4 regions of the Acidovorax sp. GW823-FHT02H02 genome follow, and region 3 is predicted to be linked to each of the others. Evidence: predicted binding sites of a transcription regulator. Region 3 holds the regulator's gene; each other region holds the start of a gene.
What was found. The regulator sigma-54, encoded in region 3, starts transcription at its own class of promoters, with help from an activator protein. The targets are predictions, from matches to a motif close to TGGCANGNAANCTGCTTT.
Positions count from the first base shown of each region.

Region 1 (4,841 bases), on a different contig from region 3:
CCGCCTGGCGTCACAGATCGGCTCGGGCCTGACGGGCGTGATGTATGTGCTGGACGAGCCCAGCATCGGCCTGCACCAGCGCGACAACGACCGCCTGATTGCCACGCTGCAGCACCTGCGCGACATCGGCAACAGCGTGATCGTGGTCGAGCACGACGAAGACATGATGCGCGCCGCCGACCAGGTGATCGACATGGGCCCCGGCGCCGGCGTGCACGGCGGCCGCGTGATGGCGCAGGGCACGTACGACGAAGTGCGCGCCAATGCGCAGTCGCTCACGGGCCAGTACCTGTCGGGTGCGCGCACCATTGCCGTGCCCCGGCGCCGCACGCCCTGGCTGCCGGTGCTGGAGCCGGCCGCGCCGGTGGTCGAGGCCAAGGCCAAGTCGCGCTTTCCGCAGACCGAGGCCAGCAAGCGCCGCGCCGAGCGCATGGCCGAGCACCATGCCCGCCAGGGCGCCGTGCAGGCGCTGCGCGTGGCGGGCGCCACGGGCAACAACCTGCAGGACGTGACGGTGGATTTCCCCGTGGGGCTGCTCACCTGCGTGACGGGCGTGTCGGGCTCGGGCAAGAGCACGCTGGTCAACGACACGCTCTACAAGGCCGTGGCGCGCCAGCTGTACCGCGCGCACGACGAGCCTGCGCCGCACGAAGAGATCGTGGGCATCGAATACTTCGACAAGGTCATCAACGTCGATCAGTCGCCCATCGGCCGTACGCCGCGCAGCAACCCCGCCACCTACACCGGCCTGTTCACGCCCATCCGCGAGCTGATGGCCGAGGTCAACACCGCCAGGGAGCGCGGCTACGGCCCCGGCCGCTTTTCCTTCAACGTGGCCGGTGGCCGCTGCGAGGCCTGCCAGGGCGACGGCGTGGTGAAGGTGGAGATGCACTTTCTGCCCGACGTGTACGTGCCTTGCGACGTGTGCCACGGCCAGCGCTACAACCGCGAGACGCTCGAAGTGCTGTGGAAGGGCAAGAACATCGCGCAGATCCTGGAGCTGACGGTCGAGGACGCCGCCGCCTACTTCAAGGACGTGCCCACCATCGCGCGCAAGCTGCAGACGCTGCTCGACGTGGGCCTGTCGTACATCCGCCTGGGCCAGAGCGCCACCACGCTCTCGGGCGGCGAGGCGCAGCGCGTGAAGCTGGCGCAGGAGCTATCGAAGCGCGACACCGGTCGCACGCTCTACATCCTGGACGAGCCCACCACCGGCCTGCACTTTGCCGACATCGACCTGCTGCTCAAGGTGCTGCACCAGCTGCGCGATGCGGGCAACACCATCGTCATCATCGAGCACAACCTCGACGTCATCAAAACCGCCGACTGGCTCATCGACATGGGCCCCGAGGGCGGCGCGGGCGGCGGCACCGTGGTGGGCGTGGGCACGCCCGAGGAACTGGCGGCCAACCCGGCCAGCCACACGGGGCGGTATCTGGCACCGTATTTGGGACAGATATCTGGATGAAAATGGCTTCTCGCGCATATCCATCAGGCGTCGAGAGCTATTGCATTGAGGGCTGATCCATGCGTGCGTGAAGCCAGCTTGCGGTACAGCGTCTGGCGGCTGATGCCCAGCTGGCGCGTTGCCTGTGACAGGTTGCCGCGTGCGGCTTGCAGGGCCTGGTCGATGGCCGTGCTGGACAGTTGCTGCAAGCTCAATGCGCCGGGGGGTAAAGGCATGGGCGCAAGGTGGGCGCCAACTGTTCCAGTTCGTGACAGGTGTCGCGGCCCGGCACAGTGCGGTGTTGTCCGTCGCGACAGGTCTACACCCTGGCCGGCAGAAAAACTCCAATGAAATCAAGGCCCCACGCGCCGGCGCGTGCTGGCATGCGTCTTGAGTAGAGGGTGGGTATCGGACGGACCCGCAGGGTCGGCCCGATGCACACAACCCTCGCAGGAGACATGCACCATGACCGTTTACGCAGCCCCCGGCGCCGCTGGCGCCAAGATCGCCTACCAGCCCCGGTACAACAACTTCATCGGCGGCCAGTTCGTGCCCCCGGTCAAGGGCCAATACTTTGATGTGATCTCGCCGGTCAACGGCAAGGTCTACACCCAGGCCGCCCGCTCCACCGCCGAAGACATCGAGCTGGCGCTGGACGCCGCGCACGCCGCAAGCGACGCCTGGGGCAAGACCGACGCCGCCACGCGCGGCAACATCCTGCTGAAGATTGCTGACCGCATCGAACAGAACCTGGAGCTGCTGGCCTATGCCGAAACCGTGGACAACGGCAAGGCCATCCGCGAGACGCTGAACGCCGACATCCCGCTCACCGTGGACCATTTCCGCTACTTTGCGGGCTGCGTGCGGGCACAAGAAGGTGCCCTCTCCAACATCGACGAGAACACCGTGGCGTACCACATCCAGGAGCCGCTCGGCGTGGTGGGCCAGATCATTCCGTGGAACTTCCCCATCCTGATGGCGGCCTGGAAGCTGGCCCCTGCGATTGGTGCGGGCAACTGCGTGGTGCTCAAGCCGGCAGAGTCCACGCCCATCTCCATCCTCATCCTGGCCGAGCTGATTGCCGACCTGCTGCCGCCCGGCGTGCTCAACATTGTCAACGGCTTTGGCCGCGAGGCCGGCATGCCGCTGGCCACGAGCAAGCGCATCGCCAAGATTGCGTTCACCGGCTCCACCAGCACCGGCCGCGTGATTGCGCAGGCCGCCGCCAACAACCTCATCCCCGCCACGCTGGAGCTGGGCGGCAAGAGCCCCAACATCTTCTTTGCCGATGTGATGGACAAGGACGATGCGTTTCTGGACAAGGCCATCGAAGGCCTGGTGCTGTTCGCGTTCAACCAGGGCGAGGTCTGCACCTGCCCATCGCGCGCGCTGATCCAGGAATCGATCTATGACAAGTTCATGGAGCGTGTCCTGAAGCGCGTGGCCGCCATCCAGCACCAGAACCCGCTCGACACCGACAGCATGATGGGCGCCCAGGCCAGCAAGGAGCAGCTCACCAAGATCCTGAGCTACCTCGACCTGGGCAAGCAGGAAGGCGCCGAGGTGCTGGCCGGCGGCGGCCAGGCCCACCTGGGCGGCGACCTGGAGGGCGGCTACTACGTGCAGCCCACGCTGTTCAAGGGCCACAACAAGATGCGCATCTTCCAGGAAGAAATCTTCGGCCCCGTGCTGGCCGTTACCACCTTCAAGGACGAGGCCGAGGCGCTGGCGATTGCCAACGACACGCTGTACGGCCTGGGCGCCGGCGTGTGGAGCCGCAATGGCAATGTCGCCTACCGCATGGGCCGCGCGATCAAGGCCGGGCGCGTGTGGACCAACTGCTACCACGCCTACCCCGCGCACGCGGCGTTTGGCGGCTACAAGGAATCGGGCATCGGGCGTGAGACGCACAAGATGATGCTGGACCACTACCAGCAAACGAAGAACCTGCTCGTCAGCTACAGCGAAAACAAGCTAGGCTTCTTCTGAGGGGCGGCGGCCCACAGACCGTCCCTGGCGTCGTTGCTCCGTCTTGCCGTAGCGTTGCTACTGTCTGCGACGGAGACGCCTAGCCAGAAACGGCCTGTGAACCGCAGGACACGCTGCTGGCGGCGCGTTGTTCCAACGCGCCGCTTTTTGCTTCTTTTGCATCGCACGCTGGAGACAACCATGGTCGAAAAAGTCATCGCCACCCCCGCCGCGCTGGAGCTGGTGGCCTTTCTGCAAACCAAGCACGGCCCCGAATTGATGTTCCACCAGTCGGGCGGCTGCTGCGACAACAGCGCGGCCAACTGCTATCTGCCCGGCGAGATCACGATGGGTGCGGGCGACGTGTACCTGGGCGACATCGGCGGCTGCCCGTTCTACATCGGGCGCGCGCAGTACGAGACCTGGAAACACACGCAGCTCATCATCGATGTGATCGAGGGAACGGGTGGCACCTTCTCGCTGGAGGGGCCGGAGGGCAAGGCCTTCCACACCCGTTCCCGCGTGTTCACCGCGGTGGAATTGGCAGAGCTGGCAAGGGAAGGCGAACGGGGTGTTGCATCGCCACCGCTGTTGAACAGCGAGAAATAATGCCCAAAACCGCCTCAAATGCGCATCTGGCGCGGATTTCGCCCACGATGTCGGTCACGCGGCGGATGGCGCCCACCACCTCATGGCCCTGCTCGGCTACCGTGCCGGCGGCCAGGGCAGACGGCAAAACCATGCGGGGCTGCACCATCCGTAGCGCAATGCATGGATTGCTCGCGCAAAGTGGTATTACGCTCACATCAGGCGATGGCGGCAGCTGCTCGATCGCTTGGGGGCTATCGGCAGGCTGCAGACGCTGGTGAATAATGTCTGGCGTCCCTTTTGCGGAGATCCCCCAGCATGCATTCCATCACCTTGCGCTTTCTGGCCCGCTGTGGCGCACCATCGCCATCCGGCCGCATCCTGGGGGGAATCGTCTTGCGCTGGGCCGACGAAGCGGCGCGCGCTGCGCAGTAAGGCGGCAAATGCCTGCTGCACCTGGCCCGATGCGGGGCCGCGATCTTCTGGCCGCGCTGGCGGTGGTGGTGCTCTGGGGCGTGAACTTCGTGGCCATGAAGTGGGGCCTGCGCAGCTTCACGCCCTTCCAGCTGGGCGCCTTGCGCTACCTGTGGGCGGCGGTGCCCCTGGTGCTGCTGGTGCGGGCGCCGCGCATGCACTGGCGCTGGGTGCTGCTGTTTGGCAGCTTCCAGGGCGTGGGGCAGTTCGGCTTCTTGTTTGTGGCACTGCAGATGGGCATGACGGCGGCGCTGGCCAGCGTGCTGCTGCAGACGCAGGTGTTCTTCACGGCGCTGTTCGGTTTTGCGGTGCTGCACGAGCGCCCCGGCCGGCCGCTGGTGCTGGGCCTCGTGCTGGCGGGGCT
Region 1 covers NZ_JBXAJH010000015.1:70,014-74,854, forward strand. The annotation lists gene uvrA (excinuclease ABC subunit UvrA) at 1-1,468, shown strand, start outside; gene AC1RDS_RS15985 (helix-turn-helix domain-containing protein) at 1,492-1,683, opposite strand; gene exaC (acetaldehyde dehydrogenase ExaC) at 1,913-3,436, shown strand; gene AC1RDS_RS15995 (DUF779 domain-containing protein) at 3,617-4,024, shown strand; gene AC1RDS_RS16000 (EamA family transporter) at 4,447-4,841, shown strand, end outside.
Region 1: a site for sigma-54 is predicted at 1,779-1,796, ahead of exaC (acetaldehyde dehydrogenase ExaC). Genes of this name have one in related genera too.

Region 2 (4,841 bases), on a different contig from region 3:
CATTGTCGGGGCCTTGCTGGGCATCGGTTTTCGCGGGCTGTCGAACGACGTGTACTTTCAGGTGGGCCTGCTCACCACCGTGGGGCTGTCGTCCAAGAACGCCATCCTGATCGTGGAATTTGCCACCCAGCTGCAAGAGCGCGGCCGCAGCGTGGTGGACGCCACGCTGGAGGCCGTGCGCCTGCGGCTGCGGCCCATCTTGATGACCTCGCTGGCCTTTGGTTTTGGCGTGCTGCCGCTGGCCCTGGGCACGGGCGCCGGCGCCGGCGGCCGGCAGGCCATTGGCACGGCCGTGCTGGGCGGCATGGTGTCGGCCACCGTGCTGGGCATCTTTTTTGTGCCGGTGTTCTTTGTGCTGATTCGCGGTTACTTTGCCGACCGCGCAGCCAGACCATTGGCCAGTGAAACTGGAGCCGCCGCATGAGCCGCCACCCCCTGATCGCTCCCCACCACACCGTGGGCGCCCTGGCGCTGCTGGCACTGCTGACACTGGCGGGCTGCACCAGCCTGGCGCCCGACTATGCGCGCCCCGCCCTGCCCGTGCCGGCCACGCTGCCGGGCACTGAGGCGCAGCCCGGCACCCCTGTGCCCGACTCCGGCCCCATGGGCTGGCAGGACTTCCTGCACGAGCCGCGCCTGCGCGAGCTGGTAGCGCTGGCGCTGCAGAACAACCGTGACCTGCGCGTGGCCGTGCTGGCCATCGAAAAAGCCCGCGCACAATACGGCGTGGAGCAATCCAACCGCTTCCCCGCCGTGGGGGCCACTGGCGCCGGCACGCGCACACGCACCGCCCAGGACCTGACCACCAGCGGCCGCTCGCCCATCAGCAGCCAGTACAGCGCGCAGCTCGGGTTCAGCAGCTACGAGATCGACCTGTTTGGCCGCGTGAAAAACCTCAACGAGGCCGCGCTGCAGGAATTCTTGCGCACCACCGAAAGCCGCCGCAGCGTGCAGCTGAGCCTGGTGGCCGAGGTGGCCAACGCCTGGCTCACGCTGGATGCCGATGGCCGGCGCCTGCGACTGGCGCAAGACACGCTGCGCAGCCGCCAGAAGTCGTTTGAGCTGACCGAGCGCAGCCACGCGCTGGGCGCGGCCTCGGGCCTCACGCTGGCACAAGCCCAGACCACCGTGGACGCGGCCCGCACCGACGTGGCCGCCTTCACCAGCCAGGTGGCGCGCGACCGCAATGCGCTGGCCCTGCTGGTGGGCGCGCCCGTGCCCGCCGCGCTGCTGCCCGAGGGGGTGAACACGGCCGCATCGGCATCGGCATCCACAGAGCCCACGCCCACCCTCGCCCCACCCGCCGCCGCGCTGCTGGCCGTGCCGGCCGGCCTGCCCTCGTCGGTGCTGCTCAACCGCCCCGACGTGCGCGCGGCCGAATACACGCTGCGCGGCGCCTACGCCAGCATTGGCGCTGCGCGGGCCGCGTTCTTCCCCAGCATCACGCTCACGGCGTCGGCGGGCACCGCCAGCAACGCGCTCTCGGGCCTGTTCGACGGCGGCAACGGCACCTGGAGCTTTGCGCCGCAGATCCGTCTGCCCATCTTTGATTCGGGCCGCAACCGCGCCAACCTGCAGATCGCCGAAACCGCGCGCGACACCGCCGTTGCCCAGTACGAAAAGGCCGTGCAGACCGCGTTCCGCGAAGTGGCCGATGCCCTGGCCGACCGCGCCACGCTGGCCGAGCGCCTGCAGGCCCAGCAATCGCTGCAGGCTGCCACGCTGAAGGCACTGCAGCTGTCCGAAGCCCGCTACCGCCTGGGCGCAGACAGCTTCCTGCCCGTACTGGACGCCCAGCGCTCGCTCTACGGCGCGCAGCAGACACTGATCGCGCTGGCACTGGCCGAGCAGGCCAACCGGATCACGCTGTACAAAGTGCTGGGGGGCAGCTGGAGCGACGACACCACGGGCGGCATGGCAACGCCCGGCTCCTGAAGGGGGTGCTTTCGCGCCCACCCGACGGGGAATCCCCCCTGGGGTGCCCATGCACCAAGCTGGCACGGCCGCCACGCAGACCCTGCACCGATATCGACATCGGCTCTGATCTTGCTTTTAACTTGATAGCTGCAAACGCTTGCCAAACAAGCGCTGCAGCAGGGCTTCACTTTAACCACCCATTTTAAGCATCGCTGGCACAGGCCTTGCATAACCCTGGGCGTGGCCAAGGTAGGCCACCTGTTGAGCCCGGTGCAATGGCGGATCGGGCTGACGAAGACGATGGCGTCCCTGCGGGAGTGCTGGCTGCGAAGCCGGTGCACCGCGCGGACGCCTTTTTGTTTTGCCGAAACGCCTACGGGGGTCACGATGAAAAAATCCAGGCTGGTGATGGTGGGAAATGGCATGGCCGGCGTCCGCTCGCTCGAAGAGCTGCTGAAGATTGCGCCCGACCTCTACGACATCACGGTGTTCGGTGCCGAACCGCACCCCAACTACAACCGCATCCTGCTGTCTCCCGTGCTGGCGGGCGAGCAGACCATCGACGAGATCATCCTCAACGACTGGGCCTGGTACCAGGACAACCAGATCACGCTGCACACCGGCTTTACCGTGACCGACGTGGACCGCGTGCACCGCACCGTGCGCGCCACCAACGCCGTGGGCGAAACCATCACCGCCGAATACGACCGCCTGATCATGGCCACGGGCTCCAACCCGTTCATCCTGCCCATCCCCGGCAAAGATTTAAAGGGTGTGCTGGCCTACCGTGACATTGCCGACACGCAGGCCATGATCGATGCCGCAGCCACCTACCAGCACGCCGTCGTCATCGGCGGCGGCCTGCTGGGGCTGGAGGCCGCCAACGGCCTCATGAAGCGCGGCATGCAGGTGACGGTGGTGCATGTGGGCGACTGGCTGATGGAGCGCCAGCTCGACGATGTGGCCGGCAAGATGCTGCAGAAGTCGCTGGCCGAGCGCGGCATGCAGTTTCTGATGAAGGCGCAGACGCAGGAGCTGGTGGGCAACGCCGAAGGTCGCGTGGCCAGCGTCAGGTTCAAGGACGGCACCGAGGTGCCCGCCGACCTGGTGGTGATGGCCGTGGGCATCCGACCCAACACGGCTCTGGCCGAAAAGATGCGCCTGCATGTGAACCGCGGCATCGTGGTGAGCGACACGCTGCAGACCACCACCGACGCGCGCATCTACGCCGTGGGCGAATGCGCCGCGCACCGGGGCATTGCCTATGGCCTGGTGGCCCCGCTGTTCGAGCAGGGCAAGGTGCTGGCCAACCACCTGGCCGAGTTCGGCATTGGCCGCTACCAAGGTTCGCTCACATCCACCAAGCTCAAGGTCACGGGCATCGACCTTTTTTCAGCAGGCGACTTCCAGGGCGGCGAGAACACCGAAGAGATCGTGATGAGCGACCCCTTTGGCGGCGTGTACAAGAAGCTGGTGCTCAAGGACGACAAGCTCGTGGGCGCCTGCCTGTACGGCGACACGGTGGACGGCAGCTGGTACTTCAAGCTGCTGCGCGACGGCCGCACGGTGAACGACATCCGCGACAAGCTGATGTTTGGCGAAAGCAACATCGGCGACGCAGGCCACCAGGGCCAGAACAAGGCCGCCGCCATGGCCGACAGCGACGAGGTCTGCGGCTGCAACGGCGTGACCAAGGGCGCCATCTGCAAGGCCATCAAGGACAAGGGCCTGTTCACGCTCGATGAAGTGCGCAAGCACACCAAGGCCAGCGCATCGTGCGGCTCGTGCACCGGCCTGGTCGAGCAGATCATCATGTTCACGGCGGGCGGTGACTACAGCGCCACGCCCAGGACCAAGGCGATCTGCGGTTGCACCGACCACGGCCACCAGGCGGTGCGCGAGGCGATCCGCACCAACAAGCTGCTGTCCATTGCCGATGTCTTTCATTTCATGGAATGGAAGACGCCCAATGGCTGCGCCACCTGCCGCCCCGCCGTCAACTACTACCTCATCAGCACCTGGCCCAAGGACGCCAAGGACGACCCGCAAAGCCGCGCCATCAACGAACGCAGCCACGCCAACATCCAGAAAGACGGCACCTACAGCGTCATCCCGCGCATGTGGGGCGGCGAGACCACGGCCGACGAGCTGCGCCGCATTGCCAATGCGGTGGACAAATACAAGATTCCCACCGTGAAGGTGACAGGCGGCCAGCGCATTGACCTCTTGGGCGTGAAGAAGGAAGACCTGCAGGCGGTGTGGAAGGACATCGGCATGCCCAGCGGCCACGCCTACGCCAAGGCCCTGCGCACCGTGAAGACCTGCGTGGGCAGCGAATGGTGCCGCATGGGTACGCAGGACAGCACGCAGATGGGCAAGGACCTGGAGCGCGCCATGTGGCGCATGTACGCACCGCACAAGGTCAAGTTTGCCGTGAGCGGCTGCCCGCGCAATTGCGCCGAGGCCGGCATCAAGGACGTGGGCATCATCGGCGTGGACAGCGGCTGGGAGATGTACGTGGCCGGCAACGGCGGCATCAAGACCGAGGTGGCGCACTTCTTCACCAAGCTCAAGACCGCCGAGGAAGTGCTGGAGTACACCGGCGCGTTCTGCGAGCTGTACCGCCAGGAGGGCTGGTACCTGGAGCGCACCGTGCACTACGTGAACCGCGTGGGCCTCGACTACGTGAAAAAACGCATCCTCGAAGACCACGCCGGCCGCCAGGCGCTGTGGGAGCAGCTGCAGTTCGCGCTCGATGGCGAGCCCGATCCGTGGTTCGAGCTGGACAAGGCAGCGGTGGACCAGCGGCAGTTCATCCCGATCGCCGCGGTCTGAAAGTTTTCATCTCAAAAGTGCCCTCAGCGTTTTACCGACAGGCGCAAGAAGCCACAAAAGGAATAGCAATGACCGAATGGACATCCATC
Region 2 covers NZ_JBXAJH010000001.1:247,432-252,272, forward strand. The annotation lists gene AC1RDS_RS01175 (efflux RND transporter permease subunit) at 1-424, shown strand, start outside; gene AC1RDS_RS01180 (efflux transporter outer membrane subunit) at 421-1,935, shown strand; gene nirB (nitrite reductase large subunit NirB) at 2,305-4,752, shown strand; gene nirD (nitrite reductase small subunit NirD) at 4,821-4,841, shown strand, end outside.
Region 2: a site for sigma-54 is predicted at 2,131-2,148, ahead of nirB (nitrite reductase large subunit NirB). Genes of this name have one in related genera too.

Region 3 (4,841 bases):
ATGCGCTGCGCCACGATGAGCTCAAGCAGACCAGCGTGTTCACGGGCCGGGTGGTCATGACCAAGGGCACCATCGTGCTGCGCGGTGCACAACTGGATGTACGCCAGGATGCCGATGGCTACCAGTACGGCGTGGTGACGGCAGAGCCCGGCAAGCGCGCGTTCTTCCGGCAAAAACGCGACAGCTTGGCCGGCGCCCCGGACGAGTTCATCGAAGGGGAGGGCGAGGTCATCGAATACGACGGCCGTGCTGACAATGTGCGCTTCATCACCCGTGCCGAAATGCGCCGCTACCGGGAATCGGTGGTGACCGATGAGGTCTCGGGCGCCGTCATCGTCTACAACAACCTCACCGATGTGTTCACTGTCGATGGGCAAAAGAAATCGCCCGCCAGCACAGCGGGGGATGCACCCGCCCCCGGCGGGCGCGTGCGCGCCGTGCTGTCGCCCAAGGAGCAACCTCCTGCCGCTACCCCAGCCCCTGCTGCCAGCGGGCCGGTGCTGCGCCCCAGCAACACCCTCGGCGGCGCAAGCAAGTGAGTGCAGCGACCGTGAACACAAGCCCTGACACCCAGGCGGGCAGCCGCCTGGAAGTTGCGCACCTCGAAAAGTCCTATGGCAGCCGCAAGGTCGTCAAGGATGTGTCGCTGGTCGTGCAAAAGGGCGAGGTGGTGGGCTTGCTCGGTCCCAATGGCGCGGGCAAGACCACTTCGTTCTACATGATCGTGGGCCTGGTGCGCTGCGATGGCGGTGACATCCGCATCGATGGCCACTCGGTTGCGGACATGCCCATCCACCGGCGCTCGCGTCTGGGGCTGTCCTATCTGCCGCAAGAGGCGTCGATCTTTCGCAAGCTGAACGTCGAGGAAAACGTGCGCGCCGTGCTGGAGCTGCAGCGGGGCGACGACGGCAAACCGCTCGCCCGGAAGGAGATCGAAGCACGCCTCACAGCCTTGCTGCAGGAGTTGCGCGTGGACCATCTGCGCGATTCGCCGGCCCTGGCCCTGTCGGGCGGCGAGCGCCGCCGGGTCGAGATCGCCCGCGCGCTGGCCACCCAGCCGCGCTTCATCCTGCTCGACGAGCCCTTCGCCGGCATCGACCCGATTGCCGTCATCGAGATCCAGCGCATCATCGGTTTCCTGAAGGCGCGCGGCATCGGTGTGCTGATCACCGACCACAACGTGCGCGAAACGCTGGGCATCTGCGACCACGCCTTCATCATCAGCGACGGCCATGTCCTGGCCCAGGGCACGCCGTCCGAAATCGTTGACAACGCCGAGGTGCGTCGCGTCTATCTCGGCGAACACTTCCGGATGTGAGCATGGCCCCCACGCTTCCTCATTTCGTGTGGTCGCTGCCCCCCCAGGGGCACCGGCCCGCCTTCGGGCGGCCGGGCGACGGGCTGATTGGTGCCCTTGCGTTGGCAGTGGCATGAAGCCCGGCCTTTCGCTGCGCGTTTCGCAGCACCTGTCGCTCACGCCGCAGTTGCAGCAATCGATCCGGTTGTTGCAGCTGTCGACGCTGGAGCTGTCGCAGGAAGTCGAGCAGATGCTCGACGAGAACCCCTTTCTGGAGCGCACGGCCGATGAAGCGCCGCGCGAGGAGTTTGGCCTGGAAGCCGCCGACACGCCCGCACAGGCCGACGACTACAGCGCGGACGACGCTCTTTTTTCAGGGGCTGCCAGCGCAGGCAACACAAGCGCTGAAAACCCAAATGATGCTGAAACGGCCAGCGCCGGTGCGGACGAGCCCGACTGGAGCGGCGACGGCACGGTGGAAATGGCGCCCAATGACGCCGAGTGGGGCGGCGATGCGCCCGCCCGCAACCGCAACGACGCCGAAGGCGACGAGGCCGACGCCACCGAACTGGCCCGCTCGCAGGAATCACTGACGGCCTTCCTGCACCGCCAGGCGCTGGCGCTGCGCCTGTCCGAGCTCGACCGCGCCGCGCTGCGCTTTCTCATCGAATCGCTCAACGATGACGGCTACCTCGAAGAGCCGCTCGAAGAGCTCGCCATCGGCCTGGCCGGGCCCGACGACCTGGAGCAGATCGAAGAACTGGTGCACCGCTTCACGGTGGCCCAGCACCTGCTGCAAAGCCTGGAGCCTGTGGGCGTGGGCGCGCGCGGCCTGGCCGAGTGCCTGACCTTGCAGCTCAAGGCCCTGGCCGCCGACGAAGACAGCGAGATCGACCCCGATACCGTGCAGACCGCGCTGCGCATCTGCCAGCAGCCGCTGGAGATGCTGGCCCGCCGCGACATCCGGCGCCTGACGCAGCTGTGCGGCGATGGCGAAGAGCGCACGCGTGCCGCCATGGCGCTGATCGCCCGCCTGGAGCCGCGCCCCGGCCGCCGCTTTGCCGATGTGGAGCGCAACATCATCGTGCCCGACGTCATCGTGCGCAAATCCGGGCGCGCCAATGGCGGGGGCCAGCAGAACTTCATCGTGCAGCTCAACCCCGACGTCATGCCGCGCCTGCGCGTGCACGACATCTACGCCGGCGCCCTGCGCGGCCACAAGGGTGGCGAGGGCCACCAGGGCATGCAGCAGCGCCTGCAGGAGGCGCGCTGGTTCATCAAGAACATCCAGCAGCGCTTCGACACCATACTGCGCGTCTCGCGTGCCATCGTGGAACGGCAAAAGAACTTCTTCACCCATGGCGAGCTGGCCATGCGCCCGCTGGTGCTGCGCGACATCGCCGACGAGCTGGGGCTGCACGAGTCCACCATCAGCCGCGTGACCACCGCCAAGTACATGGCGACGCCGATCGGCACCTACGAGCTCAAATACTTCTTTGGCTCCGGCCTGGGCACCGAAACCGGCGGCAACGCATCGAGCACGGCGGTGCGCGCGCTGATCAAGCAGTTCGTGGCGGCCGAAAGCCCCGCCAAGCCGCTGTCCGACAGCCAGATCGCCGAAATGCTCAAGGAGCAGGGCATCGAGTGCGCGCGCCGCACCGTGGCCAAGTACCGCGAGGCGCTCAAGATCGCGCCGGCCAATCTGCGCAAGGCGCTGTAGCCTTTGTGGGCGCGCGCGCCTGCCGCAGCGTGCCCTGTTGGCTGTTTTTTCACCCATCACCCCGCTTTCCACGCCATGGCCCGCATCGTCTTCGACCTTCCCGCGCATTTCGGCTTTGCCACCGAGCTGCAGATCTACATCAGCCACGTCAACCAGGGCGGTCACCTGGACAACGCGCAGTTGCTCACCCTGGTGTCCGAAGCGCGGGTGCGCTTTTTTCAGTCCTTGGGCTACCCCGAGGCGGATGTGGGTGGCCTGTCCATCGTGGTGGGCGATATCGTGGCGCAGTACAAGTCCGAAGGTTTCCATGGCGAAACCATGCGGGTGGAGATGGCGCCGGCGGACTTCAACCGCTACGGCTTCGACCTGGTGTTCTGCATGACCGAGACCACCTCGGGCCGCGAAGTGGCGCGCGGCAAGATCGGCATTGTCTTCATCGGCAAGGCCAGCCGCAAGGTCGCCCCCATCCCGGACTCCATCCGCCAGCTGCTGCTGGCCCGCGCGGGTGAGCCCGGTTCCCCCGCCGTGCCCGAGCGCGTATCCTCCCCATCGACATGAACCACCTCCAACTTTTTCTCCCTTGCGCCGCTGGCGTCGAGGGCTACCTGGCCGACGAGGTGCACGCCATCACCGGCCTCACCGGGCAAGACCTGCTGGTGGGCCGGGGAGGTGTGCTGCTGCGCGCCTCGTGGCGCCATGCGCTGCTGCTCAACCTGCACAGCCGCCTGGCCCAGCGTGTGCTGGTACAGCTGGCGCACCGGCCCTACCGTTCCGAGAACGACCTCTATGGCATGGCCAGCGACGTGGCCTGGGAGATCTGGTTCACCACGCGCCAGACCTTCAAGGTCGAGGTGACGGCGCAGCACAGCCCGCTGCAAAGCCTCAATTTTGCGGGCCTCAAGGTCAAGGATGCCGTGGCCGACCGCTTCCGCCACAAGAGCGGCGTGCGGCCCGACGTGAATACGCAGTGGCCCGACGTGCGCATCCACCTGCACCTGACCACCGACGAGGCCACGATCTACATCGACACCTCGGGCGAGCCGCTGTTCAAGCGCGGCTGGCGCGAGGACAAGGGCGACGCCCCGCTGAAGGAAACCCTGGCCGCCGCCATGATCGCCGCCAGCGGCTGGGACCCGCTGGGCGACAACCCCCAGCCCCTGTACGACCCCTGCTGCGGCAGCGGCACCATCGTGGTCGAGGCCGCGCAGATCGCCTGCCGCATCCCGGCCGGCATGCTGCGCCGCTTTGCGTTCGAGAAACTGCTGCCGTTCCAGGCCCATGTCTGGACTGCTATCAAAAACGAGGCTGAAGGCGCCATACAGAAAAGCGCCGTGCCCATTTTTGGCAGTGATGTCGCCTTCCGCATGGTCGATTTTGCCCAGCGCAATGCCGAGCGCGCCGGCGTGGCCGATGCCGTGCAGCTGCGCGGTGGCGATGCCCTGCAGCGCATGCCGCCCTGCGAGCAGCCCGGCGTGATGCTGCTGAACCCGCCCTACGGCGAGCGCATCGCTGCCGCCGGCACGGCGGGCCGCAACGCCAGTGAGCGCGCGGCCGACCGCGCCCAGGGCCTGGCCGTGGGCCGCGAAGAGGCGCACACCGACGATGGTGGCGAGTTCTTCAGCCAGCTCGCCGCGCACTGGAAGAAGAACTACGCCGGCTGGCAGGCCTGGATGCTCACACCCGACCTCAAACTGCCCGGCAAGATGCGCCTGAAGGAATCGCGCCGCGTGCCGATGTGGAACGGCCCCATCGAATGCCGGCTGTTCCGCTTCGACATGGTCAAGGGCTCGGTGCGCGCGCCGCGTGCCGCCGATGGTGCAGCCC
Region 3 covers NZ_JBXAJH010000014.1:13,309-18,149, forward strand. The annotation lists gene lptA (lipopolysaccharide transport periplasmic protein LptA) at 1-539, shown strand, start outside; gene lptB (LPS export ABC transporter ATP-binding protein) at 551-1,318, shown strand; gene AC1RDS_RS15055 (RNA polymerase factor sigma-54) at 1,431-3,017, shown strand; gene AC1RDS_RS15060 (acyl-CoA thioesterase) at 3,093-3,575, shown strand; gene AC1RDS_RS15065 (THUMP domain-containing class I SAM-dependent RNA methyltransferase) at 3,572-4,841, shown strand, end outside.

Region 4 (4,841 bases), on a different contig from region 3:
CTGGCCGGCCTGATCAGTCGCATGGAGCGCGAGGGCCATGTGAGTAGCGCCCCTGACGGGCGTGACCGGCGTTCACGCCTGGTTGCGATGACGCAGGCAGGGCGCCACACTTGGGAGCATGCAGCCCAGGTCAAGATCGAGGCCTACTACGCGCAGGCGCTGGAGGGTTTTTCGGTCAGCGACCAAGTGCATGCGCTGCACTATCTGCTGAAGCTGTTGGACAACATGCAGCGCATCGATGCCGCGCAGGGTGCGGCAGAGGGAGAGGAGCCCGTTTGAGAAGCGTCAGGCCGCCAGTTCGCCCCCGATGGCGGCAGCGGCAGGCCTGTCTTCGCGCAGGCTGGGGCCTCGCTCACCTTGATGCAGCCCGCCTGGCCCGCACCTTCATCGGTCGAGTGGCAGCTGGCATCACCTGGGGCTTGTTGGTCTCGGAACGTGTTCACGATCTTTTCATGGCCGCGCAAGTGCCTTGCCGGAATGGGGTGCAAGGCGCGGTGCGCAGCCAATAGCCCGTGCTATTGGCAAGCGCCGCAACGCCGCAGACCGCCCGGCAAGGCACTTGCCCGCAGGGTTGGGGCGAAATCGGGCTATTGGACGCCCCGGCATTGCGTCAAGCATCTCCGGCGCAAACGAGATGCGAGCGGATTGCCTTGTATATAAAACCTCATTTTTATATCAAGAAATAGCTAAAGAACCGACTTCCGGCGGCATGGCTGTTTACACTTGCTGTCCAGTTCAGGGTTATCCCGTATTTTTGGGGCCCTGCCGTGTATTCATCCGTTGAAAGAGCCCCCCTCATGTTGAAGAAGACCCTGTCCGCACTGGCCCTCGCCGCCCTGGCCGTCAGCGCCCATGCCGCCGACGTACTGAAAGTGGCCGCCACGGCCGTGCCGCACGCCGAGATCCTGAATTTCGTGAAACCCCAGCTCAAGGCCCAGGGTGTGGATCTGCAGGTCAAGGAGTTCAGCGACTATGTGCAGCCCAACATGGCCGTGGAGGACAAGCAGCTCGATGCCAACTTCTTCCAGCACCAGCCCTACCTGGACAGCTTCAACAAGGACCGCAAGACCAGCCTGGTGCAAGTGCCGGGCGGCAAGGTGCATGTGGAGCCCTTCGGCGCCTATTCCAGCAAGATCAAGAACCTGAAGGACCTCAAGGACGGCGCCACGGTGGCCATTCCCAACGATCCGTCCAATGGCGGTCGCGCCCTGATCCTGCTGGCCAAGCAGGGGCTGATCGGGCTGAAGGACCCCAAGAGCCTCACGCCCACGCCGCTCGATGTGGTCAAGAGCCCCAAGAAGCTGAAGTTCAAGGAACTCGAAGCGCCGCTGCTGCCCCGTGCGCTGGCCGACGTGGACCTGGCCCTGATCAATACCAACTATGCGATCGAAGCCAAGCTCAACCCCACCAAGGACGCCTTGTTCATCGAAGGTGCCGACTCGCCCTACACCAACATCGTGGCTGCCCGTGCCGACCGTGCCAACGACGCCAGCATTGCCAAGCTGATCAAGGCCCTGCACAGCGCCGAGGTGAAGAAATTCATCCAGGAAAAATACAAGGGTGCCGTGGTTCCGGCGTTCTGAGCGCGCCTGCACGATCTCTGCGCAACCTGCAAAGCGCTGCCTTCGGGTGGCGCTTTTTTTCCTGGGCGGTTGGCGCCTCAGCCCAGCAGATCGACCATGTCGAGCATCCGCCTGGCTACTTCGCCCAGCTTCAGGCCCTTGTCCATGGCGGTTTTGCGCAGTTTTTCGTAGGCCGCCTGTTCGGTGAGGCCCTGGCGCTGCATCAGCACGCCCTTGGCGCGGTCGATGGTCTTGCGGTCCTGCAGCTCGGTTCTGGCGTCGGCCAGTTCGGTGCGCAGTGCCTGCTCGTGCGCAAAGCGCGCCATGGCCACATCCAGGATGGGGCGGATGCGCTGGGGCGCCAGCCCGGCCACGATGTAGGCCGACACGCCGGCGGCCACGGCGTCTTTCACATGCGTGGTGTCCTCGTCATTGGTGAACATGACGATGGGGCGGCGTGCGTCGCGGGTGGCCATCACCACATGTTCGAGGGCGTCGCGGGCCTCGCTTTCTGCGTCCACGATGATCAGGTCGGGCTGCAGCTGGGCCAGCCGCTCGCCCAGAAACACATCGGCCGGCAGCGTGGCAATGAGGTTGAAGTTGTTTTCCAGCAGGCCGATGCGCAGCGCCCGCGAGCGTTCCGCCTGTGCGGCGGCGTGTTCGTCGTCGGGGTCGGCAATGGCCAGGTCGGGGGCCACCACCACAATGCGCAGGGCGTCGGTCATGCCGCAGCAACAAGCAAGATTTACGCCACATGTTGGTGCGCCGGGATGGTGCACGCTGTGGGCGTTGGCTGTGAGTTGGCGGTGGACCCGACTGGGCAGGCGCCGGGTTTTACACTCGGGGCATGAGCTTGCTGATCCTGGGTATTGAATCTTCGTGCGATGAAACCGGCGTGGCGCTGGTCCGCTCCACCGGCGGGGTGGCCGTGCCCAGCTTGCTGGCGCATGCCTTGCACAGCCAGATCGAGATGCACCAGGCCTATGGCGGCGTGGTGCCCGAGCTGGCCAGCCGCGACCATATCCGCCGCGTGCTGCCGCTGACCGAGGCCGTCATGGCCGAAGCGGGCCAGCACCTGGCCGACGTGGATGTGGTGGCCTACACCCGCGGGCCGGGCCTGGCCGGTGCACTGCTGGTGGGCGCTGGCGTGGCCTGCGCGCTGGGCGCCGCACTCGACAAGCCCGTGCTGGGCGTGCACCACCTCGAAGGGCATTTGCTGTCGCCCTTTTTGAGTGCCGACCCGCCGGAATTTCCCTTCGTGGCCTTGCTGGTGTCGGGCGGCCACACGCAGCTCATGCGGGTGGACGGCGTGGGCCGCTACGAACTGCTGGGCGAAACCATCGACGATGCGGCCGGCGAGGCGTTTGACAAGTCGGCCAAGCTCATGGGCCTGGGCTACCCTGGCGGGCCCGCGCTGTCGCGCCTGGCCGAGCAGGGCGACCCGGCGGCCTTCAAGCTGCCGCGCCCCTTGCTGCACAGCGGCAACCTTGATTTTTCCTTTGCCGGGCTCAAGACCGCCGTGCTCACCCAGGCCAAGAAGCTCGGGGATGCGCTGGAGGCGCGCAAGCCCGACCTGGCCGCGAGTACCGAGGCGGCGATTGTGGAAGTGCTGGTGAAAAAAACGCTCACGGCCCTGAAGCAGACGGGCTTGAAGCGCGTGGTGGTGGCGGGTGGCGTGGGCGCCAACCGGCATTTGCGCGCCCAGCTCGATGCGGCTTGCGCGCAGGGCAAGGTGCGCGTGCACTACCCCGAGCTGCACCTGTGCACCGACAACGGCGCCATGATCGCCATGGCGGCCGCCATGCGGCTGCAGGCGGGCCAGCAGATGGCCAACCGCGCCTATGCGTTCGACGTCAAACCCCGCTGGCCGCTGGACGCCCTGGGGGGCTGAATTGCGGGGGCGTTGACCGGCGCCGCTACGCAGGGATCGTTCGGGTGCAATGTGCGGCAGCTTTACCCGGGCTTCACTTGGCTGTAGCGGGCAGGACATGACTGAACCGCACAATGGGGCCTGCCATGCACGCTGCCTCTATGCCATGAATGAACGTTCCTTTGCCACCGCAGCGCATCCTGCGCAGCGCGCCCCTTTTCGCCGGATGGGCGCTGTTTCACCCTGGTGGTTGACCTCGGCCGTGGCCCTGCTGGCCGGCTGTGCCAGCCTGGCGCCACCCGACAGCCGGCAGCCGCAGACACCGGTGCCGCCCGCATGGTCCGCGCCAACTGCTGCGGACATGCCCGCCACCTCCCTGGCGCAATGGTGGCAGCGGTTCAACGACCCGCAGCTCACGCAGCTGGTCACGCAGGCCCTGCAGGCCAACACCAGCGTGCGCAGCGCGCAAGCCGCCTTGCAGCAGGCGCGCGCCCAGGTGGATGTGCAGGCTGCCGGCCTGCTGCCCAGCGTGGGGGCTTCGGCTTCGGCGCAGCGCAGCCGGGCCTCGAACAGCACGGGCAACAATTTTCAGGCGGGGTTTGACGCCAGCTGGGAGCCCGATGTATTTGGCCGCCTGCGCAGCGGCGTGAACGCCAGCCAGGCCGATGCCCGGGCCGCCGAGGCCAGCCTGGCCGACGTGCAGGTGTCGCTGGCCGCCGAAACCGCCGTGAACTACGTCGAGCTGCGGGGCCTGCAGCAGCGGCTGGCCATTGCGCGCAGCAACCTGGCGAGCCAGCAGGAGACGCTGCAGATCACCCAGTGGCGCCTGCAGGCCGGGCTGACCACCTCGCTGGTGGCCGAGCAGGCCCGTGCGGCGGCCGAGCAGACGGCAGCGCAGATTCCCGCGCTCGCATCGAGCCTGGCACAGTCGCGCCACAGCCTGGCCGTGCTGACCGGACAGGCCCCGCTGGCGCTCGATGCGCTGCTGGCAGAGCCCGCCGCCGTGCCCCAGCCCGCGCAAGACCTGGCGCTGGCCATTCCTGCAGAAACCCTGCGCCAGCGGCCCGATGTGCGCGCTGCCGAGCAGCGCATTGCCGCCGCTCTGGCCCGGGTGTCGCAAGCCGATGCCGCGCGCTACCCCGACTTCAGCATTTCGGGCAATCTGGGCCTGCGCGCCCTCACGCTGGGCGCCCTCGGCAATGGCAGCTCCGTGGTCAGCGCCTTGCTGGCCAGTGTGTCGGTGCCCGTGTTCGATGGTGGCGCGGCGCGGGCGCAGGTGCGTGTGCAGGAGGCGGCGCTGGCGCAGGCCCGCGTGGCCTATGAAGCCTCGGTGCTCACGGCGCTCAAGGATGTGGAAGACGCCCTGGTGGCCCTGCAAGGGGACCGCGAACGCCTGGTGCGGCTGCAGG
Region 4 covers NZ_JBXAJH010000001.1:207,205-212,045, reverse strand. The annotation lists gene AC1RDS_RS01020 (MarR family winged helix-turn-helix transcriptional regulator) at 1-279, shown strand, start outside; gene AC1RDS_RS01015 (MetQ/NlpA family ABC transporter substrate-binding protein) at 798-1,583, shown strand; gene AC1RDS_RS01010 (ANTAR domain-containing response regulator) at 1,661-2,287, opposite strand; gene tsaD (tRNA (adenosine(37)-N6)-threonylcarbamoyltransferase complex transferase subunit TsaD) at 2,410-3,453, shown strand; gene AC1RDS_RS01000 (efflux transporter outer membrane subunit) at 3,659-4,841, shown strand, end outside.
Region 4: a site for sigma-54 is predicted at 2,298-2,315, ahead of AC1RDS_RS01010 (ANTAR domain-containing response regulator). Genes of this name have one in related genera too.